4 regions of the Arthrobacter sp. CMU6 genome follow, and region 4 is predicted to be linked to each of the others. Evidence: riboswitches for the same ligand, from Rfam matches in the RefSeq annotation. Region 4 holds a riboswitch; each other region holds the start of a gene.
What was found. A riboswitch is a leader RNA that binds a small molecule or an ion and turns the genes downstream of it on or off. The one in region 4 is predicted to bind cyclic di-AMP.

Region 1 (7,207 bases), on a different contig from region 4:
GTGATGCAGGCACCGAGCAGGCCGGCCAGCCAGCCCGGCGCCCCGCTTGCTGTGACCATGAGTACGATCGCAACTACGGCTCCGCCGTCCGCCGTGCGTGCCAGCGTCGCCGCCACAACGTAGCGGCCCAATCCTCCGGCCCGGGCCGGGGCCTGTTTCGTCGGCGCTGCCTGATCCGCCTGTCCGTCCTGCTCCGCCCGTGCTTCTTGCTCCACCCGTGCTTCCTGCTCCGCCGTACCGCGGTCGAGGCTGCCCATGCCGTACCTGCTCAGGCGCCCAGGCCGCTGAGCCGCAGGGCTTCCTCGACCCGGCTGCGGCCCTCACCGTCCAGGCTTTTCAGTGGGCGGGGCAGGGAGGGCACCTCCGCGAAGCCCAGCACTTCGGCCATCGTGGCAGCGACCCGCAGGCTCCCGTACGCGCGGAAGAGCTCCCACACGGGCTCCAGCGCGGCAGATGCTTCCAGCGCCAGATCGCCCTGGCCGGACGGTTGGCGGGCCTGGGCAAGATCTACGATCACCCTGGCGGCTTTGGGAAACAGCCCGGCGATGACCGAATACCAAACCTCGCAACCGGCGAGCAGTGCCTCTGCTGCGGACCAGTCACCGCTGATGCCCAGGGTGACGCCCCCAGGAACTGCCGCCCGCAGCCGGGCGATGCGGCCGCGGGCCTGCCCCGGCGAAGGGGGCGGGAACTTGATCGACGCAATGCCGGGAAGTTCAGCGATCCGGCCGTGGAGTTCATCCGAGAAGGTGAACCCCGTGGTGGCCGGGTTGTCGTAGACGGCGATCGGCAGATCGGATGCGGACGAAACCTCGCGGTAGAGGCCGTAGACCTCTTCTTCGGTCAACCGCTGATACGACACCGGCGCCAACAGCAGGCCCGAGGCGCCCGCAGCCTGGGCATCGTCGACGCAGTCCAGCACGTCACGGGTGCGCAGGGCACCGACACCTGCCACCACGGGAGTCCCCTGCGCGGCTTCAACGGCCGCCTCCACCACCTGGCGGCGTTCCTCGCGCAGCAGATAAGTGTAAATGCCCGTCGAGCCCAGCACACCGATGGAGTCCGCTCCCGCGTCGGCGCACCGGGCGACCAGCCGCACCAGTGCGGCTTCGTGGACGCTCTCCCCAGCGAGCGGAGTCAGGGGAAACGCACAAAGGCCTTCAAACATGGAAGGTGTCCTCTCTTCAGGTCAGTTTTGGTTTCTCCCTTCATGCTCACAGCCGGATTGGTCCTAGCATAGATCCAAGAATCCACGATTCAGGAGGACCAAATCGAAGCCGAACTGCCGCTGGTCCTTGACCACCAGAGCCGCGTTCCGCTCGCCGCCCAACTGGTGGGCCGGCTGCGGGAAGCCATCCTGGACGGGACCCTGCGGCCGGAGCACACGCTCCCGGCGTCGCGGCGCCTTGCCGCCGGACTGGGCGTCTCCCGCGGAGTGGTGGTCCGCGCCTACGAGCAGCTTGCTGGCGAGGGGTACCTGGAAAGCCGGGGTTCCGGCGGTACCCGTGTGGCGGTACGCTCCGACGGCCGCGGCATGGCGTTCGAAGGCACCCAGGCGGCATCAGGCATGGAGCAAACCGCAACGATCGACCTCACACCCGGACGGCCGTCCGGCGCCCCGTTCCGTGACCGCGACTGGCGGGCCGCCTGGCGGAATGCCGTGGCCGAGCCGGTGGAGGTTGAGCTTCCGGCCGCCCTTGGCACCCCGGCCCTTCGCGCTGCCGTGGCCGATCACCTCGCCGCGTCCCGCGGGCTGACGGTGAGTGCTGACGACGTCGTCATCACCGCGGGCACCAGTGACGCCCTGCAGCTGATCGTCGCAGCACTCCGCTGCCCGGCCGGCCCGCCTCGCGTCCTGATGGAGGACCCCGGCTATCCCACGGCCAGGCGCGTGCTTTCCGCGGCCGGGGCCACAGTGGCAACCCTTCCGGTTTCCGACGACGGGCTGGAAGCGGCACAGCTTGCGGCCCCCGGCCCCCATCCTGACGCCATTCTGGTGACGCCCAGCCACCAGTACCCCCTGGGCGGCCGGATGCCGGTGAAGGAACGGATGGCTCTGCTGGCCTGGGCCGAAGCCAACCGCGTGATCATCCTGGAGGACGACTACGACAGCGAGTTCCGGCACCGCAGGATGCCCCTGCCTGCCCTTGCCTCGCTGCCCTCCGCGGCCGAAGTCGTTTTGGTGGGCACCTTCTCCAAGTCGCTGAGCCCGTGGCTGCGATGCGGGTACCTCGTGGTGCGCGGCACGTCAGGGCAACGCCTCAAGAACGCGCGGCTTGACCTCGGCACGCCCGTTCCCGGAGTGATGCAGTCTGCCTTGGCGAACTACATTGCCGGCGGAGGCCTCGCGCGGCACATCGCCCGGGCACGGCGCCAGTACGCCCACCGCCGTGAACTGCTGCTCGACCGCCTCGGTGGCCGGACAGACGTACAGCTAGCGGCCCTGGACGGCGGCCTGCACGCCGTCATCCGGCTCCAGGCTAATGTTCCTGCCGAGCGCCTGGCCGGGGAAGCGCTGGGGCTGGGGGTCCGGGTGGTGACTCTGGCAAGCTATTTTGCAGAACGGACGCCGGAGAACGGCCTGGTCATCGGGTATGGCGCGCCAACCGATCTGCAGCTGGCCCGGGCGCTGGACATCATCGCCGGGCTACTGGATCGAATCGGCGGCGGCCCGCCTTAGCTGTTGCGAGCGTCAGTGTCCGGTCGCGAGGACGACGGCCAGAGTGAGCATGAGCAGGGCGACACCGCCGTCGAGGAAGCGCCACGACACCGGCCGCGCGAAAAAGCCGCTGAGTCGGCGTGCCCCGTAGCCGACGAGGGGAAACCAGAGTGCGCTGCCGGCGGCTGCCCCTGCCCCGAACAGCCACTTGCCTGGTTCGCCGTGGGTGTTGGCCAGCGAGCCCAGCAGCACCAGCGTGTCGAGGTAGACGTGGGGATTGAGCCAGGTGATGGCGGCGGCGGTGAGCACAGCTGACCAGACGGTTCCGCGGCCGGGGGAATCAACCGCTTTGAGCGCCCCGGGCCGCACTGCCCGCCGCGCGGCGAAAACCCCGTACGCGAGAAGGAATGCGACGCCGAACCACCGCACGACGGCGAGGAGCACCGGTGCGCCTTGGATGAGCGCGCCGATCCCGGCGACCCCGGCCAGGATCAGGACAGCATCGCTGGCGAGGCACACCAGGACCACCGGAAGTACGGCCTCGCGCTTGAGGCCCTGGCGCAGGACAAATGCGTTCTGCGCTCCGATGGCGACGATGAGGCTGAGGCCAGCTCCGAGGCCGGTCAGAAAGGAAAGCATTCTTCGAAGGTACGAGCCGGAAATCTGAAAAGCAATTCACTTTTTCTATAGTTCCATTAGAATATCTTCATGGAACTGGATCAGCTCAGGGCGCTTGCCGCCGTCGTCGACCACGAGACCTTCGACGCCGCTGCGGGGGAACTGCGGCTCACCCCCTCAGCCGTGAGCCAGCGGATCAAGGCACTCGAACGCTCCGTGGGAAGCGTTCTGGTGCGGCGCCTCAAGCCGGTCCGGCCTACGCCGGCGGGCGAGCAGCTGCTCCGTTCCGCGCGGCAGCTCCTGCTCCTCGCCGACGAGGCGGTCCTTGCCCTGCGGGGGACGGGGCGCGCGGAGGGGGACGACGGCGGGCAGCCTCATGCCGAACGGCTGCGGGTTCCCATCGTGGCCAACGCGGACTCCATCGCCACCTGGCTGCCGGCGGCCTACCGGGAAATTGCGCGCGGCGGCCGCGTTGCCCTTGAGTTGCTGCGCGACGACGAGCACGCCACGGCCGACCTCCTGCGGTCGGGCGATGCCGTTGGCGCCATCACCGCGGATCCCCGGCCGGTGCAGGGATGCACCATCCGGCCGCTGGGCACCATGGTGTACCGGGCCAAGGCGTCGCGCGAGTTCGTGGCCCGCTGGTTCCCCGACGGCCCCACCCCGGAGGCCCTCGCCGCAGCGCCCGTCATGCAGTACGACCGGAAGGACACCCACCAGCTCGCTGTCCTCGCCCGCATCGCGCCGGACGCCACACCCCCGCAGCTCTTCATTCCTGATTCAGTCCAGTACGTCGAATCGGTCCACGCGGGCCTTGGCTGGGGCATGGTGCCGGACCAGCAGGACCCGGAACACTCTCTCGTGGAGCTCGACCCCTCGTGGAGCGAGGACCTTGGGCTCTACTGGCAGGTGTGGACGCTGGAGTCACCGGGCCTTGAAGAGGTGACTGACGCCGTCGTCCGCGCCGCCCAAACACTGCCGCCGCACCCAAATTAGGCACTGCGGCCCGCGGTGCTGCGAAAGCCGCCAAACGCAGCAGCGGCGGGTGCCGATGCACCCGCCGCTGCTGTGTGGAGTTTTCCCGTTGTTACGCGTTCACCCGCACGTAGGTGGAGCCGGTGAGCCAGGAGGCCGGGTGCACGATGGTCTCGTTGACACCGTTCATGCCGCTGCTGATGGCCTGACCGCCGCCGATGTAGACACCGACGTGTCCGGCGCTGATCATCAGGTCGCCGGGCTGAGGGGCGGAAACCGGAGTGCCGTACTGGTGGAACTGCGCAGGCGCGAGATCGCCGACGGACTTGCCGACGGACCGCAGAGCCTGTTCCACCAGGATGGTGCAGTCCTGGGTGGCACCGAGCTGCGCCCGGGCCGAAGCCACAATGGCTGCACCCACGCCGCTGGCTGCCGGAGCGGCTGATGCTGCCGGCGTGATCGACGCGGAGGCGTTGTAGATTCCCATGCCGGTCGGCGCGGCAGGAGCTGCCGGCGCGGCGGGTGCTGCCGGAGCCGCAGGTACCGCGGGAGCTGCGGCTGCGCCCGGCCCCGGGATGAAGATCTGGTCGCCGGGGTAAATAACCGAAGCCAGGGACAGGCCGTTCTCTGCGAGAAGTGCATCGAGGCTGACACCGTGGCGTGCTGCGATGGCACCAAGGGTGTCGCCGGGCTCGACGGTGTGCGAGGCACCGGCAACAGCCGGGGCCGGGACTGCCGGTGCGGCAGGGGCAGCGATCGCCTGGCTGGCGACGGACTGGGCGGTAGCGGCCGGACCAGCCGGCGTCTCGGGTGCGTAGGCACCTGCGTGGGCGGGTGCCCCGGCGCCGAAGAGGAGACCGGAAGCGACGGCGGCGGCAGCCGCCGGCTTGGCAACCGACGCAGCGTTGGACTTCAGGGAATACGACAGGCCCTGCAGGGCGATGGACGTCGTGGGGGTAGCGCGATGGCGCGCGGATGTGGACTTACGTGACATGGTGGATTGCCTCTCCCATGCCTGCGGGGTGAGCTGTCGGGTTCGGATGGGAGTCACCCGGTCCTGCCCGCCAAATAGGCGCAGCGCTGGACTTAACCCCAAGGCCTTGACGCGCAAGGCCGGTACTAAGGTGGTTCCCCCGTCCCTGCCTGTCGGTTATAGCGAACGGATCCCGGTCAGCGGCAGGGCTCGGCATTCTGCCCGGGAATGCCCTGATTGGAACCAAGGCACCGGCCGAGGTTATCGCATCCACGCACCAAAGTCACATTTAGGTAACGGCACCGTTCCTGAAAAGTGCAGGAAAGGGGTGCAGAGCCAGCACCCTACAGGGCCTTCACCGCGCCAAGCACCTTCGTCAGGGACTCCTTCGCGTCGCCGAACAGCAGCGTGGTCTGGGGCTCAAACATGAGGTCGTTCTCAATCCCGGCGAACCCGGGCCGCATGGAGCGTTTGAGGAACACCACCTGACGCGCGTCCGCCACCTCGAGGATCGGCATCCCGTAGATGGGCGAACCGGCGGTGGTCTTGGCGGCGGGGTTGACGACGTCGTTCGCGCCCACCACCAACGCGACGTCGGCGGTGCGGAACTCGGAGTTGATCTCGCCCATTTCCTTGAGCGATTCGTAGGGCACATTGGCCTCGGCGAGGAGTACGTTCATGTGCCCCGGCATGCGTCCCGCCACGGGGTGGATGGCGAAGTCCACCCGGATTCCCCGGGATTCCAGGGCCTGGGCCAGCTCTGCCGCTGTGTGCTGTCCCTGCGCGACGGCCAGCCCGTAGCCCGGCACGATGATCACCCGCTGCGCGTAGCCCAGCAGCACTGCCACGTCCTCAGGGCTGGACGAACGGACCGGACGGTCGCTCACGGCGGTGGATCCCGCCGTCGAACCTCCCTTGAACGCGCCGAACAGGATGCCGGCCACGCTGCGGCCCATGGCCGCGGCCATCGCCCGGGTGAGGATGGTGCCTGACGCCCCCACCAGCGTGCCCGCCACCACCAGCAGCACGTTGCCCAGCACCAGCCCGGATGCGGCAACGGCGAGGCCGGTGAACGCGTTGAGCAGCGATATGACGATCGGCACGTCGGCGCCGCCCACCGGCAGCACCAGCAGCACGCCTGCCACCAGGCCCAGCAGCAGGAGCAGCAGCGCCAGGACGAGCGAGCCGCCCATCACAACGGCGGCCGCCGCACCGACGGCTGCCAGCAGTACCGCCCCCATGAGCACCGGCAGGCCGGGAAACACCACGGGCCGGGTGGTCATGAGCTCCTGCAGCTTCGCGAACGTCACGGCTGAGCCGGCGAAGGACACCGCCCCCACCAGCAGGGTGAAAACGACGGCGACGCGCACCCAGGCATTCTCCGCATGCGGCAGTTCCAGCAGCGCCACGAGGCCGGCGGCGCCGCCGCCCACCCCGTTGAAGAGGGCGACGAGCTGGGGCATCTGGGTCATCTTGACGCGCCGGGCCACGGGGGCGGCCACACCGGAACCGACGGCGATGGCGCCGAGGATCAGGGGAACGTTGTCCAGCCGGGTTGAGAAAAAGACCGTCACGACGGCGACCAGCGCACCGAAGGCGCCGATGAGGTTGCCGCGGCGGGCAGTTCGCGGGGAATTCAGGCCCTTCAGCGCCAGGATGAAGAAGACGGCGGCCGCGAGGTAGAGCAGGGCGGTGACGTTGGGGTCGAGGAGGGTCACCGCGTGGCCTCCGTATTCTCCGGGGTCTCACTCTGCGGGACGCTCTGCCCTGGAGCTCCCGTCACCGGCTTGACCGGCCTCTCCGGCTTGCGGCCGCGGAACATCTCAAGCATGCGGTCCGTCACGACGAAGCCGCCCACCAGGTTCGCCGTCGCAAGAACCACCGCCAACAGCGCCACCGCAAGGACCCAGGGGTGCGTCGCCTGGCCGGCGACGATGATGGCGCCCACCAGGATGATCCCGTGGATCGCATTCGCGCCGGAC
Region 2 (7,207 bases), on a different contig from region 4:
ATCACAGTTTTGCAAGTGGCCATTTTTTTGATTTATTTTCCTGAACGGACGGTCGGAAAGCTGCCCCTACAGAATCTTCTTCGATTTTTCCAGAAATACGCGCTGAATATTCAATGACATCTGAATTGCCGGAAACCAGCAGCCCCGATACGCCGATTGTCCAGCTATGACGCAGGCGGGACGGAACTTTTTTGCCCAAGCGCACGTAGCGCCCGGGGTCAAATCCGCAGGACTGCGGCGTCAGCGCCAGGTTCGGCCAGGCGCTGCGCCCTCCAGCACTAAGCTGCGCCGTCCAGCACTGATCAGCTGGACTGGCTCGAGCCGCTGGTTCCCGCTTGCGCTGTAGTCCCGCTCACCTGCACGTTCTCCGCTGCGAAGGCCGAGCCATCCTTGCCGGCCACAATCCGCACAGTGGCCCCGGAAACGATGTCGGCCACTGTCAGGTCGCCGGTGGCTGACTGCTGCCGCCTCTGCAGCAGGTTGCTCACCACCGTTTCGTCGCTGAGTGTGTAGGTGCGCGTGATGCCCCAACCGGCGCCCGCGGCGCCGTCGGCGGGAGCCTGGGCGCCGCCGGCACCCCAGCCGGCGTACGGAGTGGCGGAGGCCGGAGAGTTCGCGGCCAGGAAGTTGGGGTCGCCGCCCGGGGCGGCTGGGTTCGGTGCGGCGGCGTGCGGTGCGGCACCTGAATGCGTACCTGGGCCCTTCCAGCTCGCTAGGCTGGGATTCACAGCCCGCGCACAGGGTTGCCAAAGCGGCGGCTAAACACCAGTACGGAGAGTTGTCACATGGCCACTTCGCACTCCATGACCAACAACCTTCCCCACTTGACCCACCCGGACGGCTCCCCTATCCGCGCCCTTGTGGTTGACGACGAGCCGAGCCTCTCCGAGCTCATGAGCATGGGCCTGCGCATGGCCGGCTGGTCGGTCGCCGTCGCTGCCGACGGCCCCGAGGCCGTAAAACTCTCCAAGGAGTTCCGCCCGGACGTGCTGGTGCTTGACGTGATGCTTCCCGGGTTCGACGGCGTCGAACTCCTGGGCAGGATCCGCGCCTTCGCGCCGGAAGTCCCGGCCCTCTTCCTCACCGCCAAGGACGCGGTGCAGGACCGCATCGTAGGTCTCGCCGCGGGCGGCGACGACTACGTCACCAAGCCGTTCAGCATGGAGGAAGTCCTGCTGCGCCTGCACCGGCTGGTCCAGCGCTCCGGCGTGGCCGCCATGGATTCCGCTGAGCTCGTGGTGGGCGACCTGGTCCTGAACCTCGACACCCGCGAAGTCACCCGCGCCGGCGACGAGCTGCAACTGACCGCCACCCAGTTTGAACTGCTGCGCTATCTCGTGGAGAACCCCAAGCGTGTGGTCAGCAAGGCGCAGATCCTGGACCGGGTGTGGAACTACGACTTTGGAGGCCAGGCCAACATCGTCGAACTGTACATCTCGTACCTCCGCAAGAAGGTGGATGCCGTGCATCCGCCGATGATCCACACGGTCCGCGGCGCGGGCTACGTCATCAAACCGGCAGAGTAGGCCGTGGCAAACCTTTCCGTGGCAGTCCGTTCCCAGCGCCGAAGCTGGCTGAAGCCGGGTACCTGGCATCTGCGCACCCGCCTGGTCCTGGTGGCCATGGCGCTACTGGTGGCGATCTGCGGAGCCATCGGCCTGTTCAGCTACGCCTCGATGGACTCGTTCCTTACCCAGCAGCTGGACAAGCAGCTCACGGAGGCGGCCCGCCGGTCAAGCGACTTCGGCCGGCCGCCGTTGGCAAATCCCGACACCAGGCCCGACCCCCTGGGCGCCCGCGGCCAGCGCGTCGGCACGGTAACGGCCAGGATCGAAGACGGCACAGTCATCAGCGCCGGTTTCATTACCCCCGACGCCACGGTCGCCTCGCTGTCTGCGGACGACGACCAGGTTCTCCTGGAGCTCCGCCGCGACGGCGTACCGATCGAACGCACACTGTCCTCCGGCACCTACCGGCTGGTGGCGGCACAGGCGCCCTACGGGGATGTCATCGTCACCGGGCTGCCCCTGGCGGAAAAGCAAAACACCCTGACATCGCTCGTGTGGACCATCACGATAGTCTCGCTGGGCGGACTCGTGCTGATCGGCCTGGCGGGGACGGTGCTCATCCGCCGCACCATGAAACCGCTGGAACAGCTCTCCGAGGTGGCCACCCAGGTCTCGCGCCTGCCGCTGGACGCCGGCGAGGTGGCACTTGCCGTCCGCGTCCCGCCGTCGAACGCCCATCCCGGAACGGAAGTGGGCAGCGTGGGGCACGCCCTGAACCAGATGCTGGACAACGTCTCCAACGCGCTGGAAGCGCGGCAGGAGAGCGAAATGAAGGTGCGGCAGTTCGTGGCGGACGCCTCCCACGAGCTCCGGACACCGCTCACCGCCATCCGCGGCTACACCGAGCTGATGCGCATGACCGAAAAGTTCACCCCGGACGGCCAGCGGTCCCTTGCGCGCGTGCAGAGCCAGTCAGAGCGCATGACCGCCCTGGTGGAGGACCTCCTGCTGCTCGCCCGGCTCGATGAGGGACAGCCGCTCAAGCTCAGCGACGTTGACCTCACGCAGCTCGTCATCGAGACGGTCAGCGACGAAAAAGTCATGGCACCGGACCGGGCGTGGCACCTCGACCTTCCGGAGGAACCTGTGACAGTCCGGGGCGACGCCTCACAGCTGCACCAGGTCCTCGTGAACCTGGTCTCCAACGCCCGCAAGCACACGCCGTCCGGCACCACTGTGACCACCGGGGTGATGCGGTCCGCCGACGGCAGCGCGGTGATTTCAGTCACAGACGATGGCGCCGGCATCCCGCCCGAATTCGTGGACAAGGTGTTCGCGCGCTTCGCCCGCGCAGACGCGTCGCGGGCGACGCCGGTGCAGCCGCCCCTGACGCCGGCAGGCACCGCGGCGAAGGATTCTGCGGCCGATGGCCAAAGCGCCGGAACGGCCCTGCGTACCGCGGCAGCACAGGGAGAACGGGGGGTTGCCTCGGCGGAGGGAACCAGTGGCCTGGGCCTGTCCATTGTGCAGTCCATCGTGGAGGCGCACGGCGGCACGGTGGAGGTCACGTCCCGGCCCGGTCGGACGGAATTTGCTGTCCGGCTGCCCATGCAAGGCGCCGCGCCGGCGTCATGATGTCCGTTACCTAAATGTGACTTAATCAAAAGCCTCCTGTACGGTCGATAACGTGCGGCCGCCACTAGAGTCGCATGTCCGGATTGACGCCCAGCTCTGCCGCTTCCCGGATTCCGCTAGATCAGGCAGAGGCGGGGGAACCAGAGTCCCGGGCTTTCCGCATTAGCCCTTGGGGTGAAGCCGACACGTGCATTTTCCGTGCGGCCGGATGACCTCATCCGAACCCGACAGCTAACTCCGCAGGTGTTGAGAGGCAATCCACCATGTCTGAATTTAAGCCACAGGTGCGCCCTGAGCGCGCCTCGCATAAGTCTGGCCGCACGATTTCCCGGCACCGCGCCGACGATGCCCAGCCTAAGACTGCATTTGGCCGTTTCGCTGCTGGCCTTCCGTCCTTCGGGCGCCGGGCAGCCGTCCTGACCACCGCCGCCGCCGTACTCGTTGGCGTCGGCGCCGCAGGCCAGGCGGCAGACCAGGCCGCGCCGTCCGCGTCTTACACCTCCGCGTCTTACACATCCGCGGCCACGGCTGACGCGGGGCAGACGCTGAGCTTCGATAAAACGCTGATTTCCGCCCTCCCGGCCCCGTCCGCGGCGTCCATCGCTCCGCAGTCCGCCGACAAGGAGGCCACGGCCAAGGCTGCTGCGGCAAACAAGGCCGCCGCTGCCAAGGCGGCCGCTGCGAAGGCCGCCGCTGCCAAGACTGCCGCCACCAAGGCCGCTGCCGCACAGGCTGCCGCCGCGAAGGCCGCAGCTGCACAGGCTGCCGCCACCAAAGCCGCAGCCGCCAAGGCTGCCATCACCAAGGCCGCCGCTGCCAAGGCTGCCGCTGCCAAGGCCAGGGCCGCTGCGCCCGTGGCCCTGAACGATCCCGCCGGAGCCCAGGCCTACGCGGCCAGCAAGCTGGGGTCCTTCGGCTGGTCCGCCGACCAGATGCAGTGCCTGAAGCGGCTCTGGACCAAGGAATCGGAGTGGCGCACCACGGCCACGAACGCCAGCAGCGGTGCCTATGGCATCGTCCAGTCTCTGCCCGCCGAGAAGATGGCGAGCGCCGGGGCGGACTACCGCACCAACTACCGCACTCAGATCAACTGGGGCCTGGACTACATCAAGGAACGCTACGGCTCCCCGTGCGGTGCGCTGAACTTCCACCTCGCCAACAACTGGTACTGACCGGTTGCCGCGGCCGAACCGGTTGACGCCGCGCATTTCTGCACCGCTCTAGGGTGTCCGGTATACGGGCGAGAGGCCCCGGATCCACCAGGATCCGGGGCCTTTCTGCTGTCCCCGCCATGCCCGCGGGGCCAAAGTGGCGCAGAAATGCGAACTCCACAGCCCCCGCACAGCTTCGCCCCAAAAGCCTCATAACAGCGGAACGAGTGCGGGAACGTATCGCGCAAGTAGGCGTGCAACCGGCGCAGGCACTCCTCCAGGTCGCGTTCCTCGTTGTAGACCGGGATGGTCACGTCCAGGACCGGTACCGCGGCGGCGGTATCGATGGGGAGCCTGGTCCACAGCGGCGCACTGCCGGGAGGCACGACGCCGCACCGGCGGGTGCGGCTGTGGTCCGGAGGCCTGGTCAGTGATGGTTATGCATCCAACAGTGGCCGCCGCCGCGTGTGCCTGATGAGGGTCTGCGCCGGGGCGTGTCCGTGTGCTGGTCTTCGCGTTGTTGGCCGTGATTCTGCTTTTGCCCCCGCTCGCACCCGGCGCCGGACCCGGCAGGGCTCCACGGCGTACGCCGGCGCTGCCGCGGTTGCGGCGGCGCTCGCCGCGCCGCTGGCCTGCTCCCTCACCACCGCGGCGACCACCCATTCCGGCGCGATCGTCAGTGCCGGACCGTCCGCGACCGGAGCCCGCGGCAACCTCGCCGGACTGGGCAACTTCGGCCGCCAGGGCACTCCCGCCGGACCGGGTATCCTAGCGAATCCGGGCGCCCTGGCGAATCCGGGCACGGTTAATTCCGGCGTCCGGTTACCAGCTTGCCGCCGAACTGCCGGTCATGGCCGTCGGAGGCTTCAACGGGACCGATCCCGCCCCCACGCTGGAGGAGTTCCAGCAGCTCGTGGCGGACGGCAGGATCCATTACTTCATCGGCGGAAGCATGATGCAGGGTGAAACCGGGTCCGACGCGGCGGTGCGGATCTCGGAGTGGGTGGCGGCCAGCTTCCAGGCCCAAACCATCGGCGGCGCCACCGTGTACGACTTGTCCTGACGGGAACATGCTTTTGGACCCATGCCGTTGGCCCAGGGACAGCTGGCCCAGCGACAGGTCAGGCGCGCTACAGCCGCAGCGAGATAGCCGGGCGCCCGTCCTCACCGGTCTCCACGGACGCGGAAACGGCAGTGTAGTCCGGAATGTGCAGCACGCCGTCGGGAAGGACGCCGGTGTTCGGGCCCACCGCTACGGTCCGGATGCCGGCCGCAACTCCTGCCGCGATGCCGGCGGGAGCGTCCTCGAACACCACCGCCTCCGAGGGGTCGGCCCCCAGCAGGGACGCCCCGAGCAGGTAACCCTCCGGATGCGGCTTGCCGCGGGAGACGTTCTCGGAGGTGACAACCGCCGCCGGCATCGCCACCCCGGCCGCCGCCATCCGGACGGTGGCGAGGTCGCGGGACGCCGAGGTCACCAGTGCCACGGCGCCGGCCGGCAGGGAGTCGAGCAGCTGCAGGGCACCCCGCACCGCGACGATGCCGTCGGTCTCGGTCAGCTCCATGTGTCCCAGCTCGGCGGCCAGGGCGTGGATGTCGGCACCCTCGGGAGCGAAGCGGCGGACGGTATCCAGCGCCCGCACTCCGTGGGAGGTGCGGAGGATTTCCGCGATATCAAGGCCGTAGCGTCCGGCAAATTCTGTCCACACGCGCTCCACGATGGCCGTGGAATCCACCAGGGTGCCGTCCATGTCGAACAGGACGGCACGGGCTGTCAGCGTGATGGTGGCGGAGTCGGCAGGAAGGCTCATGGCTTCCATCCTGCCTCATCCGGTCTGCAGGCGCGCCCTTTGTGACTCAGCCGTTCGGCCGGTTGGGGAGGTACTGCACCGCCCACTTGTTGCCGTCCGGGTCGGCGAAGTAGACGAAGTGGCCCCAGTCCTGGACGTCCACGTCACTCACGTCCACGCCGTTCGCCTTGAGCTGGTCGTGGGCGGCGTTGATGTCGCTCACCACCAGCTGGAGGCTGGGTGCCGTGCCCGGAGGAGCATCGTTGAGGCCCTCCCCAATGGCGATCGAGCAGCCCGAACCAGGCGGGGTCAGCTGGACGAAGCGAATGCCATCCATGGGCCGCTCGTCATAGTCGGCGTTGAAACCGACCTTGTTGACGTAGAAGTCCTTGGCGCGGTCCACGTCGGACACGGGTACGAAGACGAGTTCAAGTTTCCAGTCCATGGTGCACAGGCTAGCCGGGGCGCCCTGCGCTCCGGAAGGCCTCCGCCGGTGAACTTTGCCGGTGGAATTAAGGTCTAACCGGCGATGCCGTAGAGCCGGTCGCCCGCGTCACCCAGGCCCGGCACGATGTAGGCCTTCTCGTTCAGCTTCTCGTCGATGGAGGCGAGGACGATGGTGACGTTGGCGTCCTTGTGTTCCTCCTCCAGTTTGGCCAGGCCCTCCGGCGCGGCCAGCAGGCAGATGCAGGTGACATCAGCGGCGCCGCGCTTGAACAGGAACTTGATGGCTTCACGCAGGGTGCCGCCTGTAGCGAGCATGGGGTCCAGGACAAAGATCTGGCGGTCGGAAAGATTCTCCGGCAGTCGCTCCGCGTAGGTGATGATATCCAGGGTTTCCTCGTCGCGGGCCATGCCCAGGAATCCCACTTCGGCGGTGGGGACCAGCTTGGTCATGCCCTCGAGCATGCCCAGCCCGGCGCGCAGGATGGGGACCACCAGCGGCGTGGGCTTGGTGAACGCGGTGCCTACCGTCTTGGCGACCGGGGTTTCGATGGTGACCGGCTGGGTGCGGACGTCGCGTGTGGCCTCGTAGGCGAGGAGCGTGACCAGCTCCTCGGTGAGCTGGCGGAAGACCGGCGAGGGGGTGTTCTTATCCCGCAGGACGGTGAGCTTGTGGGCG
Region 3 (7,207 bases), on a different contig from region 4:
CGGGCCCGGCGGCTGCCGAAACGCACGTCTGGATTAGTTGGCCCGGTTCACCGTGGACTTCACCGGTGCGCAGGTCCCGGACCTGCCCTGCACGCAGGGGCAGCAGGCAGCTGTGGCAGATGCCCATGCGGCAACCGCTGGGCATGAGGACGCCGGCGTCTTCGCCCACGTCAAGAAGGGGGGTGTCGCCGTCGGCCTCCACCTCGCGGTCGGAGGCCTCAAAGGTGACCAGACCGCCGTCGTGCCCGGCACCCGCCAGCAGGCTGGTGTTGAAGCGTTCGATGATGAGGTTGACGGGGTCCGCCGCGAACGGGCCGGTGGCCCCGTCTGCGCGGGCCGACTTGGGGTCCTTGGGATGGGCGGCGGCTTCGGCGGCCCACAGGGCTTCGGCGTCGTCGAGGAACCCTTCCGGGCCGCAGGCGTAAGCAGCGCGGGTGCGCCAGTCGGGACACAGGCTGTCCAGCCCGGCGGCCGAGCCGAAGTCCATCCGGCCGCGTTCCCCCGTGTACCAGTGCGTGACGCGGAAGTTGGGAAACTGGTCCGCAAGCTCGGAAAGTTCCTCGCGGAAAATGCTGTCCTCCGGCCGGCGGGCGGAGTGGACCAGCACCACGTCGGCGTCGGGGCGGTGCGGCACGAGCGTGCGGACCATGGACATCACGGGGGTGATGCCGCTGCCGGCGGTGAGCATCAGAAGCGGCCTGGGGCGTTCGGGAAGAACGAAGTCGCCCTGCGGCGGTGCCAGGAACAGGACGTCCCCGGGCCGGGTATTGCGGACCAGAACGCCGGACACAGCGCCCACATCGCTCACGGTAATGGCGGGATCCTCCCCCGCCGGGGCGCTGAGCGAATAGGACCGCCAGTGCCGGACGCCGTCGAGCTCCACGCCGATCCGTGCCCACTGTCCGGCCTTATGGGCCTTCCAGCCGCGGCCGGGCCGGAAATGGATGGTGGCTGAATCAGCTGTTTCGGGAACAACCTTGGTGACCACACCGCGCAGCTGCCGGGTTGAAAACACCGGATCAAAGAGCGCGAGAATATCCTCCGGGGCGAGAGGAGTGGTCAAAACAGACGCGGCGCGTGCCAGCTTGCGAAGCCGGATCATGCTGTCCACCGCATGATGGGTTCACCCATGTGTATCTCCTAGTGAAACCCGGGATCGTGATATATAAAAGTACCTCAGTCCCCACTTACTAGCGTCCTCCATGCCGGCGCCGGTAGCAACCTCGGCCCGCTTCGGCATGGCCTTCACCTGCGGGATCTCCGTGACGACGGCGCGGGCGCGCAGACCAGGGTGATGGCAGTGAGTTCAAACAGGGCTATCTCCCTCCGTTGTGGCGTCTGCGGCATTCGCGGTTGATGATAAGCATACTTACCGCCGGAGTGCATAGAGAAGCTTAGCCCATACAAAGCAACGAACAGGCGTCGCAGGAGTTCCCGCACTCGGGCCGTGAGCCTAGAGCTGCAGCAGCTCCTGCACCAGCTCGCGGCACTTCCGATAGGACGGGGCCTTCGGGTCGATCAGCGAGAAGTGGTCGCCGGGCACCTTGACCACCTGGACCGGGGCGCCGGCTGCGCGGGCGGCAGACGCGTAGGCCTCGGACTGGCTCACCGGCACGGTATCGTCCTCGAGCCCGTGGACCGCGTACACGGGGATGGCCAGCGGCACGGCACTCATCGGGTCGGCGTACTTGTGGCGCTTGGGGTACCTTTCGGCGGAGCCCCCCAGCAGGTTGCTGACGGCGCCGTTGCTGAGGTCGAGCCACTCGGCCTGCGCGAGGTTGAGCAGCCCGGACTGGCTCACAACGCCGGCCAGGTGGACGGCTTCACCGTTGAGGTTCCGGCCCACCTGCCGGTCGGCATCTGCCGCACCGAGTTCCGCAAGCCGGTCCCGGCCGGCCGCCCAGACGGCCAGATGGCCACCGGCCGAGTGTCCCAGCGCCACCACCCGGCTCAGGTCGAGGTCATGCTCGCCGGCCAGCTCGCGGAGTTTGTCGATCCCGGCGAGGACATCCTCGAACGTTCGCGGCCAACCGCCGCCGTTGCCCGCCCGGCGGTACTCAAGGTTCCAGGCCACGATGCCGTGCGCCGCAAGGTCCTTGGCCAGCGGTTCGCCCAGCTCGGCACCGTACTGCGAGCGCCAGTAGCCGCCGTGGATCACCACAACGACGCCGCGCGGGGAAGGCGGCTTGCCGTTGCGCTCGGCAGGTGTCTCCGGCAGGAAGAGCTCGCCCCACTGGCTGGGGTGGTCACCGTAGTGGTACTTCTGCCGCTTCACTGCATCCTCCTAGGATCCTTCGAACGGGGCCCCGGGCCCCTCTTTGCCGCGTCCCGCGCGCCCGGGATCCGGGGTTGCGGGACACGACGGCGCACAACAGCCATGTGCCGAGCCTACAGGGAGGCCGCTTCCATGGGGCAGAAGGGGCTGCAGTGGCGGGGGGTGTCACCTGCACTGCTGTCACACTGCCTTGATAGTTTGGAACCATGGCAAGCAACTGGGATCGCCTGGACGTCACTCAGCGCGACTCCGTACAGGAAAGCGTGGAACTCTATGAGCGCGTCCGGCCTGCCCTGAAGCTTGTCACCAGGGAAGTCCTGCAGATATTGCGCACCATGCTCAAGGACACCGAAGTTACCCCGCTGTTTGTGACAGGCCGGACCAAGTCGGTGGATTCCTTCCGGGAAAAGATCTCCCGCACCGAGGAACCCCTGGAACCCGGCGGCCCGCGGCTCCTGAAGTTCCCGGACCCGTTCCGGACCCTCAACGACATGGTGGGCGTCCGCGTCATCACCAAACTGCCGGCGGAGAACGCACTGGTGGCCAACCTGATCAAGCGCCAGCGGCACCTCTTCGACTGCCGCGGGGACCGTGAAAAGGACATCGGCTCCATCGAGTCCGGCACCTACGGCTACTCCAGCCGGCACCTGATCCTGCGCACCATCCAGAACGATGTCGTGAAGAGCTACCAGCAGGTGTTCAACCCTGAGGTCCAGCCCAACGGCAGCTACTTCTTCGAATGCCAGATCCGCACCGTCTTTGCGCATGCCTGGAGCGAGATCGAGCACGACATCCGGTTCAAGGCCGAGGACCCGCGGGCCTGGACGCCGCACTTCGACCGTCAGTTCACCGCCACGGCCGCCATGCTGGAGACCGTGGAGACCGCCTTCGCCGACCTGCACGAACGCTATGAGGAGGTCCGCAGCTATTGGGACCTGGACGGTGAGGGCGCGGCGCAGCTCACCCCCAACCGCATCCGCGACGTGTGGCGCACCCTGCTCCCCCACGTGGACCGTAAAGTAGATGACGACTGGGGATGGGCGGCCGAACTCCTGGCGGCCCACGGACTCAAGCAGACCGTCCAGCTTGCCGGACTGCTCAGCGCCAACCGGATCACTGAGGTCCGCCGGGCCCTGGACCACCGCTACTCCCCCGGACCGGACCGCCTGCTGGATGACCTCCTGCTGTGGCAGTACGGCACCAAACACATCGACCTCACCGCTGAGGCGCCCGACGCCGTTCCCCACCCGCGGCGCGACAGCCTCCTGCGGCGGCTGAAGCAGATCGAGCGCTACCGCCAGACCAAGAAATAGAGTTTCATGAAGCCCGAACAGCTCCAATCCGTCCGGGCCACGCTCCGCTCCCCGCGGCGCCTCAAGACTGAGGCCCTCGCCGGACTGGTGGTGGCCCTTGCCCTCATTCCGGAAGCCATCGCGTTCTCTGTGATCGCCGGCGTGGATCCCCGGATCGGCCTGTTCGCCTCCTTCACCATGGCGGTCACCATTTCCTTCGTGGGCGGCCGGCCCGCCATGATCTCGGCCGCAACGGGCGCCGTCGCCCTGGTGATCGCGCCGCTGATGCGCAGCCACGGACTGGACCACCTGATCGCCGCGGTCATCCTCGCCGGGGTCTTCCAGATCCTGCTCGCCGTCCTGGGCGTCACCCGGCTCATGCGCTTCATCCCGCGCTCGGTAATGGTGGGCTTCGTAAACGCGCTGGCCATCCTCGTGTTCATGGCCCAGCTGCCGGAACTGATCGGCGTTCCGTGGCCGGTCTACCCGCTGGTGGCCGCCGGCCTGCTGATCGTCGTCGGTCTCCGCCGCATTACGACGGCGGTGCCGTCACCGCTGGTGGCCATTGTCCTCCTGACGGTCCTCGCCGTGGTGGCCGGGATCGACGTCCCCACCGTCCAGGACAAGGGCCAGTTGCCGGAAAGCCTGCCCACCCTGTTCATCCCGGCTGTGCCCCTGACACGGGAGACCTTCCAGACCATTGCGCCGTTCTCGCTGTCCATGGCGCTCGTGGGGCTGCTGGAATCCCTGATGACGGCCAAGCTGGTGGACGACATCACCGATACCCGCTCCAACAAGACCCGCGAATCCTGGGGACAGGGGGTGGCCAACATCGTCACCGGGTTCCTGGGCGGCATGGGCGGCTGCGCCGTGATCGGGCAGACAATGATCAACGTCAAGGGTTCCGGCGCCCGGAGCCGGGTGTCCACGTTCCTCGCGGGCGTCTTCCTGCTGGTCCTGGTAGTGGCCCTGGGCGACATCGTAGGCCTCATCCCCATGGCGGCGCTGGTGGCGGTGATGATCTTCGTCTCGGCCATCACGTTCGACTGGCACTCTGTTGCACCGGCAACGCTCCGGCGAATGCCCCGATCGGAAACCGCGGTCATGCTGATCACCGTTGGCACGGTGGTAATCACGCACAACCTGGCGATCGGCGTCGGGGTCGGGGTGCTGGCAGCGATGGCGATGTTCGCCCGCCGGGTGGCCCATTTCGCCACCGTGGAGCGGACGGAAGTGGAGCTCAACGGCCGGACGGTGGCCACGTACACCGTGGACGGCGAACTGTTCTTCGCCTCCTCCAACGACCTCTACACCCAGTTCAATTACGCCCGCGACGCCGAGCCGGACATCGGCGGCGTGGTGGTCGACCTGCACGCATCACACCTGTGGGATGCCTCCACCATCGCCGTGCTGGATGCCGTGACTGAGAAATACCGCCGGCACGGCCGCGAGGTGGAACTGATCGGCCTCAACGCGGCCAGCATCCAGATGAGGGAGCGGCTGGCTGGCAAGCTCAACGCCGCAGAGTGAGGTTCACCACACAAATCACACCCCGATCCCTTACCTGACGCGGGCCGGCGCGTCATGAACGACACGGTGCCGTTACCTTAATGTGACATTGACCGAACCCTCCCGTACGGTGGAAAACGTGCCTCTTTCACCGACGAGGCGCTCCCGCGCTGATTGCCTAACTCTGCCGCAGCCCGAGGAACCAATCGAAGACCCATGTCCGGCAGAGACGGGGAAACCACTTTTTGGCCTGCTTTTAGCGGGCCTTGGGGTGAAGCCGCACAGTTCCTGACCACGCTCAGGACCGCGGCCGGGTGCCTCCCATCCGAATCCGACAGCTCACCTCGCAGGCATCGGGAGAGGCTTCTTCATGTCGTTCCGCTTTATTTCTGGCCGCCGTGCTGCGGCCGCCCGCTCCAATCCGTTCACCCGCCTTGCCTCCGCAAACTCGGGCGTCGGCCGCCAGGCAGCAGTGATCCTCGCCGCCTCCGGCCTGGCCTTCACAGGCACCGTTGCGGCCAACGCCGGAGGCGCCGCACCGGCCCAGCCCGCGCAGGCTCCGGCCGCCGCCCCCGCAGCCGCCAGCCAGGTTCAGGCTCCCCTGGACGCTGCTTCCAGCGTCCAGATCGCGTTTGAACGCCCCGCGGTCAACTCGTCCCCGGCTACCGTGGTGGCAGCACCCGTCGTCCAGAAGCCGGCAGTCAAGAAGGCCGCAGCACCTGCTGCCGCCCCGGTTGCCGCGCCCGCCAAGGCTGCTGCGCCCGTAAAGGCCGCAGCTGCGCCGGCCGCGCCCGCACCGAAGGTCACCGTCAAGGCTGCGGCTCCCGCGCCGAAGGCCCCTGTCCAGGCTGCGGCAGGCGTCAATGCAACCATGCTGGCCTCGGCGTACGCCCAGATCGGCATCACGCAGGACTGCACCGCCATGGTGGAGAAGGCCCTCGGCGCCGCCGGCATCCGCGTGGGTGACCTGGCTCCGATGCAGTTCCTGAGCCACGGCAGGGTGGTCTCCACCCCGCAGCCCGGTGACATGGTGGTGCAGTCCGGCCACGTGGCCATCTACGCCGGAGCCGGCAAGGTCATCAGCGGCGGCATGAACGGCATCAACGCCACCATGGCCCACCCGCTGTCCTGGCTCACTGCGACCGGCCCCGTCACGTTCGTGCGCGCGGCCTAGCCGAGCTGAAAAACCGCCGTGTTCCGCTGTCTTGGGGGCGGCGGAACACGGCCACCCCCCAAGGTGCTCCCACCTTTCTACAAGGATGGCGGAACACACTGGGCATGCCTGATGAAAGACCGCAGTCTCCGGCTGCGAGTCAGGATCGCCGGGTCCGGATTGTCCCCCATGCATTCCGGATCCGGCGCCTGCGTTAAGGTCCTTGCGCCGGAGGTCGGCGGCTCTGCCCCGGACCCCGCCTCAGCCCCTGACCGTACGGTTCCGCCCCTGTGATTTGGCTTCATAAAGGGCGACGTCAGCGGCCGCGATCACCTCATCGAGGTCAGCGGTATTCGCGTTGTAGGTGGAAATGCCGTAGCTGACGGTCGGCATCCGCAGCAGCTCGGGGATGTGCTGCCCTGCCAGCCTCCTGCTGATCTCACCCGCGATGATTTCCGCACTCTTCGGGCCGGCACCGGGCAGCAGGAGGATGAACTCCTCCCCGCCGTAGCGGCCGGCAAAGTCCGTAGACCGGACCGATGCGCTGCACGCTTCGGCAAAGGCCTGAAGTGCGAGGTCGCCCGCCGCGTGGCCGAAGGTGTCGTTGACCGACTTGAAGTGATCCAGGTCGGCGAGGATCAGCGAGCCCCCGCTGTTGGCGGCCTTGCTGCGGTGCAGCTCTTCGGCCGCCGCTTCCAGGAACGCGCCGCGGTTGAGGAGGCCGGTGAGCCCGTCCTGGGTGGCTACCGTGCGCAGCGCCCGCGTCTGCTGCTCGGTGCTCAGCCCCGCCATGCTGAAGGAAACCACCACCAGCAGCACCATGGTGACCATGGTGGTCACCGCGGACCCGAAGAATGTGGCAAAAACAGGACCGTTTGGCCCTTGGATGAGGAACACCACCAGGCGGCAGGTGTAAAAGAATGCCACCCCGCCGGCCGCGATGGCCATGGGGATTCTCACCCGCGAGTACCCGGGTTC
Region 4 (7,207 bases):
GCGGCGAACTTGGACCCGAATTCACCGAAGGACAGGTGCTGTGCCTTCTGTTCCACCAAGCCGAAGCTGGCGACGTCCCAGAACGCGGTGGAGCCGCCGACGCCCAGGACCACTTCGTAGCCTTCGGGGGCACGGAAGAAGGTGCTGAGGCCTTCGCGCACGGAGCCCACGAGGTTCTTCACCGGGGCCTGGCGGTGGGACGTGCCAAGGAGTGTCGTGGCCACGGCGGAGAGTGCCTCGATCTGCTCCGGCCTGACCTTGGAGGGACCGGCGCCGAACCGTCCGTCCTTGGGCAGGAGGTTTGCGGGAATAGTGATGCTGGTGTCGCTCACAGTGGCTCCAATTTTCGGCATGGAAGTGCGGTTCGGCTGGGTCGGGGCGATGGCCGGCAGGCAACCTTGACCGCCACGAAGACCCTCCTTATTCTGCCCGAAGCGCGGATAGTGCAGGAACACGCACCCGTCATAGTCCAGTCATTGAGACAGTGCCCGCCGTCCCCGTGCCGCAGATTATCCGGACTAATTCAAAATAGGCTAAGCTGGCACTGGACGTACGGGCACATAGCCGGTGCTGCGCCGCCGTCGGACATGTGACCGCCGCTGCAGCCTGCCGGAACCCGGTGCGGCGGGCCCGCGGTACGGTGGGACGGACACAAAACTGTGCTCGAGGAGCTGAGCTGAATGACGGATCTGATCGACACCACGGAAATGTACCTTCGCACCATTCTGGAGCTGGAGGAAGAGAACATCGTGGCGCTTCGGGCACGCATCGCCGAACGCCTCCGCCACTCGGGCCCCACCGTTTCGCAGACCATCGGCCGAATGGAACGCGATGGCCTCGTTGTCGTCTCCGGTGACCGCCACCTTGAACTGACCGAAGTGGGCCGGAAACGCGCCACCGAGGTGATGCGCAAGCACCGGCTCGCCGAACGCCTCCTCGCCGACGTCATCGGCCTCGACTGGGCCTACGTTCATGACGAGGCCTGCCGGTGGGAGCATGTCATGAGCGAACGGGTAGAGCGCAGGATTTACGAATTGCTCGACCACCCCACCGAGTCGCCATACGGCAACCCGATCCCCGGCCTGGCAGCACTGGGCGGCCAGCCTGCCCGCCCCTTCTCGGACGGAGTGGTGAACCTGCTCGATGCTATGACCGGTTACGGCCTGGGATCCAAGGTCACCGTCAGCCGCCTGGCAGAACCCATCCAGGTGGAGCCGGAGCTGCTGCTCCAGCTGGATGAAGGCGGGATCCGGCCCGGCGCCGCCGTCTCGCTGGAGCGTGTGGGGGAGTACATCTCGGTCCGCGTGCCCGGCTTCGAAGGTGCCCTTGAGCTGCCGCCGGAAGTTGCTGCGCACGTGTTCGTACGCGTCGGCTAGTCGCCCACCAGGCGAAACACCGCAGCCTGTCTGACATCTGCAGGCAGGACGACCCACCACTTCTGCACAGTGTATATAACGGAATTATTACTGCGCCCGTTAATCGCCTATAGTTAAACGGCAACGCCGATACCAAAGCGTTACCTGATCTGGAGCCGAACCCTGCCAGCAGATCAGCAGCACGAGTCACCCACTGGCAGGGGCGGGGGAACCACAACCGGCTGTTTCTACAGCCTTGGGGTGAAGTCCGCAGCAGCGAGTCTCTTCCGCAGAAGGAACCCTCCGGGGATACCCCTGTGCCGGAATGGCTTGTTACGGCGGACCGGGTCCGAACTCTCTGACCCGAATCCGACAGCTAACTTCGCAGGCTATCCAGAGAGGAAGCAGTACTTGTCCATGCAGAATGCCCGGGGCCGCCGCCGCGCGTCCGGTCCCGCTCCGGAGCCGCGCCTCGCGGAGGCCATTGCCGCGGACCGCCCCCGGGACGCCCAGCGCGAAGCGCGCCGCCGCCGCCGGGGTCCGTTCCGGCAGGTTGCGGATTTTGCCTCGGCCAGTGGCGTTGGACAGAAAGCCGGCGTAGCCCTTGCGGCCACCGGCCTGCTGCTGACTGTTACTGTCCCCGCCACCAGCCCTGTCCTGGCAGCCGGAGAGCAACAGGGCGCGGCGTCCGCGTCCGCTGCCTCACCGGCCCAGCCCAAGGTCTCGGCTGAAGCGGCGGCGAAAATCGACTTCAGCCGCACATCCGTGTCCACCACCGGTGACCCCGACGGGAAGCTCAAGCAACTCCTGAGTGCCCAGTCGGCCGGCACCATCAGCCGTTCGGCCTCGGTGGGCACCCTGGGGGCGCCGCTGACCACGATGGTCAAGTCCTCGCCCTTCGGTTACCGGGTTAGCCCGATCACCGGCGGCGCCGGCGAGTTCCACCGCGGGCAGGACTTTGCCGCCCAGTGCGGCACCGAGGTGCTGGCCGCAGCCAGCGGCACGGTGACGTTCTCCGGGTGGCACCCGTACGGGGGAGGCAACCGCGTGGTGATCAATCACGGCAACGGCCTGGAGACCACGTACAACCACCTGTCGTCCTCCAGCGTCGAGGTTGGCCAGAAGGTCACCCGGGGCGAAATGATCGCCCTCAGCGGGACCACGGGCGCCTCCACCGGCTGCCACCTCCACTTCGAGGTGATGGTCAACGGCGACGTCGTTGATCCCACCGGCTGGCTTTAGGGCCAAGCCGAGTGAGCACTCTCATTCCTGTGACACGCCGTGACCTGAATGTGACATTCGCTCCGAACTGCTGTACCGTCTAAACCGCGTCAACTTTTCCGAAGTTGACGCTCTTGAGTGGATTGCCTAGCTCTGCCACCGCTCAAGGTCCGTTCGCATTACATCGTCTGGCAGGGGCGGGGGAACCAATTTTGGTCTTCGCAAGAAGGCCTTGGGGTTAAGTCGCAAAGCTTCCCAGGAAGCGGAGCGGCCGGGTGACTCCCATCCGAATCCGACAGCTCACCTCGCAGGCATTGGGAGAGGCTACCTTCGTGTCTTCACGCCACAATGCCGCGCGCCACCGCGCGCAAACGGTTCGTATGAACCCATTGGACTCCGTGTCCAAGGCGGTTAGCGCCAATGCCGGCACAGTAGGTCGCCAGGCAGCTGTCATCGCGGCTGCTTCAGGACTCATCCTGAGCGTTGGCATGCCTGCCAACGCAGCCGACGCCAACATTGGTGTTTCCGCCTCCTCGGAGACCGGATCCCAGGCTGCGCAGCTTGCTGTGACCGCCGCGCCCACCGCCACTGTCTCCTTCGAGCGTCCGGCCGTCACCACGGTGGCAGCCCCGGTCGCCGAAATCATCGCTCCCCAGTCGAACGATGAGAGCCAGACGGCCGATGCAGGCCAGGCCGGCAACGAGAGCGCAGGTGCGGCCTCGGCCGTCACCGCCAAGTCCACCGACGGTGCGGCCTCGGCCGCAGCTTCCGGGCTGGCTGCAATCGCGTACACCGGCATCGGCAGCCCCTACGTCTGGGGCGGCACCACCCCCAGCGGCTGGGACTGCTCCGGCTTTACCCAGTGGGTTTACGCTCAGGCAGGCATCAGCATTCCCCGCGTCAACGCGTGGAACGCCATGAAGCCCACCTCCACGCCTGCTCCCGGCGACCTGGTCATGCAGAACGGCGGCGCCCATGTGGGCATCTACGTCGGCAACGGCATGATGATCAGCGCGCTGAACCCCTCGCAGGGCACGCTCCTGCACGCGGTGTCCGCAACGGGCACGTCCGCTTTCTACACCCTTCGCTAAGAATCCGATTCGAGGCGGGCCGGCTTACCCCCAAGATGCCGGCGCGTCGATAACCCATGGCCTGCTACCGCGGTCCGTGGAACACGAAAGAGAGAAACTCATGACTACACGTGCGACCATTGCACGGCACCGCGCCGAGGTCACCAAGACCAACTCGCTGGCCGTCATTGCCAAAGCCGTCGGCGACAACGCAGGTGGCATGGGCCGCCAGGCCGCAGTTATCGCTGCTGCTTCCGGTCTTGTCCTGACCAGCGGCATCGCCGCCAACGCCGCTGAGACCAACGTTCAGCGTGAGTCCGCTGCAGCTTCCACGCTGGAAGTCCAGTCCGCTGCACCGTCCACCATCTCGGCCGCGTCCAGCATCGCCATCTCCTACGAGAAGCCTGCTGTTTCCACCACGCCGGCTCCCGTCGTCGAGGCCCCCAAGCCTGTTGTCAAGGTCCAGGAAGCCGCCCCCGCCGTTGAGGCTGCTCCGGTTGCCGACGCCGCACCGGCAGTCCAGGCCACCGCCGCCGTCGAGACCGCTGCCCCGGCAGCGCCGAAGACCACTGCCGCTAGCGGCAAGGGCGCTGCGATCGCTGCTGCTGCCTACGCGCAGCTGGGCGTCTCCCAGGACTGCACCGCCCTGGCCACCAACGCACTCGCCGCCGTGGGCATCCACTACCACGGCTGGCCGGCAGGCTACCTGTCCCTCGGACGCACCGTCAGCGCTGCTGAGGCTCGGCCGGGCGACCTCGCCTACTACCAGAACGGCGGCATGGGCCTGGCCCACATCGCTGTGTACGTCGGCAACGGCCAGGCCGTCCACGGCGGCTGGAACGGCGGAACCACCGCACTGTTCAGCGTGAACGTCGGCTCCGGCCCGGTCTTCATCCGCGTCGGCGGCTAAGACACCCAAGCCTTACAAAAGGACCCCCGCCAACTGGCGGGGGTCCTTTTTTGCCTTGCGCCCGGATGAATTTTTGGTGACACGCCATGACGATGCTTGTGTTCGATTCGCTCATCTGCCTAGTGAGTGTTTACTCTTATGGTGTCGATCCATAGCCCGGACATGCAGAGGGCAGCCGGCCCTCGCGCCTCTGCCGGGTGCGGCCGTGAAGAGGTATGTGCATGCGCACACTCGTTCTGAATGCTGGATATGAACCGCTGGCGGTAGTGACATTCCGCCGGGCGCTGGTCCTTGTGCTCACCGGAAAGGCAAGCGTGGTGGCCGAAGGCGACGATCCTGTCGTCGGGCCGCAGGACATCATGGGCCGTCCGTCCGTGATTCTCCTAAACCGCTACATCCGCCCCCGGTACAACATGATCACCGCGGTGAGCAGACGCGGTGTGCTTCGCCGCGACGGGCACCGGTGCGCCTACTGCGGCAAGGCAGCCCACACCATAGACCATGTCCAGCCGAAATCCCGGGGCGGTGCCGACTCTTGGGAGAACCTCGTGGCAGCCTGCCTCCGCTGCAACAACGTCAAGGGTGACCACACGCCCGCCGAAATGGGCTGGAAGCTCCGGTTCGATCCGGCTCCGCCCGTGGGCACCATGTGGCAGATCAAGGAACTGGAGAAGCCCACACCGGCGTGGGATCCGTTCCTGCTTCCGGAAAGGGCAGCCTGACACTGGTCTGAGCCTCCCGGCATTACGCTGGGTGTGTGGACTTTGACGCAATAATCCTGGCCGGCGGCCGCTCCTCGCGGCTGGGCGGCTCACCCAAGTCTGGCCTGGTGTTCGACGGCGCCACCCTCCTTGAGCGCTCCCTCGCGTCGGCCGCGGGTGCCCGGCACACTGTTGTGGTGGGACCTGACACGGCGGGCCTCCCCGGTGGTGTGCTCACCACGCGTGAGGATCCGCCGTTTGCAGGTCCGGCCGCGGCCATCGCCGCCGGCCTTGCCGCGCTCCGGGCTGAAAGCCCCGCGGACATGGTCCTGGTCCTCGCCTGCGACATGCCGCGCGTGGGTGTTGCCGTCCGCGCACTTGTGGACGCCCTCCCCGGGGCTGGTGCGGACGGCGTCATGGCGGCGTCGGACGACGGGCGGCGGCAGCCGCTGGCAGGTTTTTATAGCACAGCCGCGCTAGAACGTGCGGTGGAGGACGCCGCCGCACGCGACGCCCTGGTTCACGGGTCAGTCTTCGCCCTCCTTGCTAGTCTTGACGTGCAGGCTGTGGTTGTCCCCGCAGGCTCCACGGATGACGTGGACACGTGGGACGATGCGGCCGCGTTGGGAGTAGCTGTCCGGGAGCAATGACCCGCATTCCGGACCGCCGTGAATTTGGAGGCAGGCATGAAAAGCCAGGACGAGACGCTTGAGGAATGGTGCCGTCTGCTGCTGCGGGCCTTTGAGCTCGAAGATGTGGAGGTCGACATCAACGAGGTGTTGTCCGTCGCGGGAGTAGCTGCGCACTCCGTGGTGCGTCCGGCTGCACCCCTCACCACCTTCATAGCGGGGCTCGCCGTCGGCTTGCAATGCGCTTCGGGCCAGGCGCCTGCCGCCCACGCCATGCAAAGCGCCATGGACGTGGCCCGTGCGGTGGCCAAGGCCTACGCTGCCGATGAGGCGCAGGCTGTGGCAGGTTCCCCGGCCGCAGGCTCCGCCGGAACTTCGGCGCCCAGCGGGACCCCGGGGGAATGACAGCCTCGCCCGAGCACCGCTCCGACGACCCCCACTCCTCCACGGAGGCAGACCCCGCCGGGGACGGAACTGCTTCCGCCGTCAGCGGACCCGGTTCCGCCGCCGACCCCGCGCCCGATGTTCCACCCTCGACCGACGGCGAACCCGCGCCCGATGTTCAACCCGCCGCGGCGGGGGAGGCGGACGGTCACGGGGAGCCGCGGGAGCCGGACGCGCACGCCAAGCACCTGGCGCACACCTGGGAGGAGGCCCGGCAGGCCGCCTTCGACTGTGCCGCCCCGATACCGGCGGCACCCGTTCCCTTGCGCGACGCCGTGGGCCGGACGCTGGCGGCGGACATCACTGCCCGCCAGGACATGCCGCACTATGCGTCGTCCGCCATGGACGGCTGGGCCGTTAACGGAACAGGTCCGTGGATCCTGGCCGAACCGGGACAGCGTCTGGCACCGCATCAGGCGAGTGTGATCGTGACCGGCGGACTGATTCCGCCAGGCGCCAAGGCGGTGCTCCGCACCGAGAGCGGCGTGATCTCCACGGACGACGACGGGCTGCCTGTCCTGACGCTTGGCGGCGGCGCCCGGCCCGGCGAACCGAGGAACGGCCAGCACATCCGCAAGGCTGCAGAGGAGGCCGCTGCCCGGGACGTGCTGGTCAAGGCCGGCGTCGTGCTTAACCCCGCCCATGTGGCCCTCGCCGCCCTCGCCGGGTACGACGAGGTGGAGGTCCTGGGTAAACCCGTGGTGAAACTGCTGCTGACAGGCTCCGAAGTGGTGGAACAGGGAGTACCCGAGCCCGGGCGGGTGCGTGACACGTTCGGGCCACAGCTGGCCACGGTGGTGGAGATGCTCGGGGGCCTGTGCCGGGAACAGGTCCGCATCGGCGACGGTTACGCGGAATGGCTGCAGGGGCTCGAGGA

Region 1: another riboswitch for cyclic di-AMP. It lies ahead of AC5RWD_RS19150 (C40 family peptidase); the one in region 4 lies ahead of AC5RWD_RS00125 (C40 family peptidase).
Region 2: another riboswitch for cyclic di-AMP. It lies ahead of AC5RWD_RS19055 (aggregation-promoting factor C-terminal-like domain-containing protein); the one in region 4 lies ahead of AC5RWD_RS00125 (C40 family peptidase).
Region 3: another riboswitch for cyclic di-AMP. It lies ahead of AC5RWD_RS15410 (hypothetical protein); the one in region 4 lies ahead of AC5RWD_RS00125 (C40 family peptidase).

What each region holds. Positions count from the first base shown of each region.
Region 1 is NZ_JBNHFL010000032.1:1,801-9,007, reverse strand. Features, by position in the region: gene AC5RWD_RS19175 (MFS transporter) at 1-257, opposite strand, end outside; gene AC5RWD_RS19170 (dihydrodipicolinate synthase family protein) at 269-1,168, opposite strand; gene pdxR (MocR-like pyridoxine biosynthesis transcription factor PdxR) at 1,241-2,680, shown strand; gene AC5RWD_RS19160 (LysE/ArgO family amino acid transporter) at 2,693-3,298, opposite strand; gene AC5RWD_RS19155 (ArgP/LysG family DNA-binding transcriptional regulator) at 3,368-4,273, shown strand; gene AC5RWD_RS19150 (C40 family peptidase) at 4,365-5,246, opposite strand; cyclic di-AMP (ydaO/yuaA leader) riboswitch at 5,250-5,420, opposite strand; gene AC5RWD_RS19145 (NAD(P)(+) transhydrogenase (Re/Si-specific) subunit beta) at 5,570-6,943, opposite strand; gene AC5RWD_RS19140 (NAD(P) transhydrogenase subunit alpha part 2) at 6,940-7,207, opposite strand, start outside.
Region 2 is NZ_JBNHFL010000031.1:43,061-50,267, reverse strand. Features, by position in the region: gene AC5RWD_RS19075 (hypothetical protein) at 2-205, opposite strand; gene AC5RWD_RS19070 (hypothetical protein) at 303-728, opposite strand; gene AC5RWD_RS19065 (response regulator transcription factor) at 786-1,526, shown strand; gene AC5RWD_RS19060 (sensor histidine kinase) at 1,530-3,143, shown strand; cyclic di-AMP (ydaO/yuaA leader) riboswitch at 3,238-3,401, shown strand; gene AC5RWD_RS19055 (aggregation-promoting factor C-terminal-like domain-containing protein) at 3,407-4,315, shown strand; gene AC5RWD_RS19050 (mannosyltransferase YkcB-related protein) at 5,145-5,357, shown strand; gene AC5RWD_RS19045 (HAD-IA family hydrolase) at 5,425-6,105, opposite strand; gene AC5RWD_RS19040 (VOC family protein) at 6,152-6,529, opposite strand; gene upp (uracil phosphoribosyltransferase) at 6,604-7,207, opposite strand, start outside.
Region 3 is NZ_JBNHFL010000021.1:41,829-49,035, reverse strand. Features, by position in the region: gene AC5RWD_RS15430 (ferredoxin reductase) at 1-1,102, opposite strand, end outside; gene AC5RWD_RS15425 (alpha/beta hydrolase) at 1,454-2,275, opposite strand; gene AC5RWD_RS15420 (GTP pyrophosphokinase) at 2,482-3,588, shown strand; gene AC5RWD_RS15415 (SulP family inorganic anion transporter) at 3,595-5,097, shown strand; cyclic di-AMP (ydaO/yuaA leader) riboswitch at 5,278-5,443, shown strand; gene AC5RWD_RS15410 (hypothetical protein) at 5,447-6,250, shown strand; gene AC5RWD_RS15405 (GGDEF domain-containing protein) at 6,491-7,207, opposite strand, start outside.
Region 4 is NZ_JBNHFL010000001.1:21,719-28,925, forward strand. Features, by position in the region: gene serC (phosphoserine transaminase) at 1-332, opposite strand, end outside; gene AC5RWD_RS00115 (iron-dependent transcriptional repressor DtxR) at 681-1,376, shown strand; cyclic di-AMP (ydaO/yuaA leader) riboswitch at 1,520-1,761, shown strand; gene AC5RWD_RS00120 (M23 family metallopeptidase) at 1,773-2,597, shown strand; cyclic di-AMP (ydaO/yuaA leader) riboswitch at 2,735-2,904, shown strand; gene AC5RWD_RS00125 (C40 family peptidase) at 2,957-3,667, shown strand; gene AC5RWD_RS00130 (NlpC/P60 family protein) at 3,768-4,556, shown strand; gene AC5RWD_RS00135 (HNH endonuclease) at 4,778-5,278, shown strand; gene mobA (molybdenum cofactor guanylyltransferase) at 5,314-5,907, shown strand; gene AC5RWD_RS00145 (DUF6457 domain-containing protein) at 5,944-6,291, shown strand; gene AC5RWD_RS00150 (molybdopterin molybdotransferase MoeA) at 6,288-7,207, shown strand, end outside.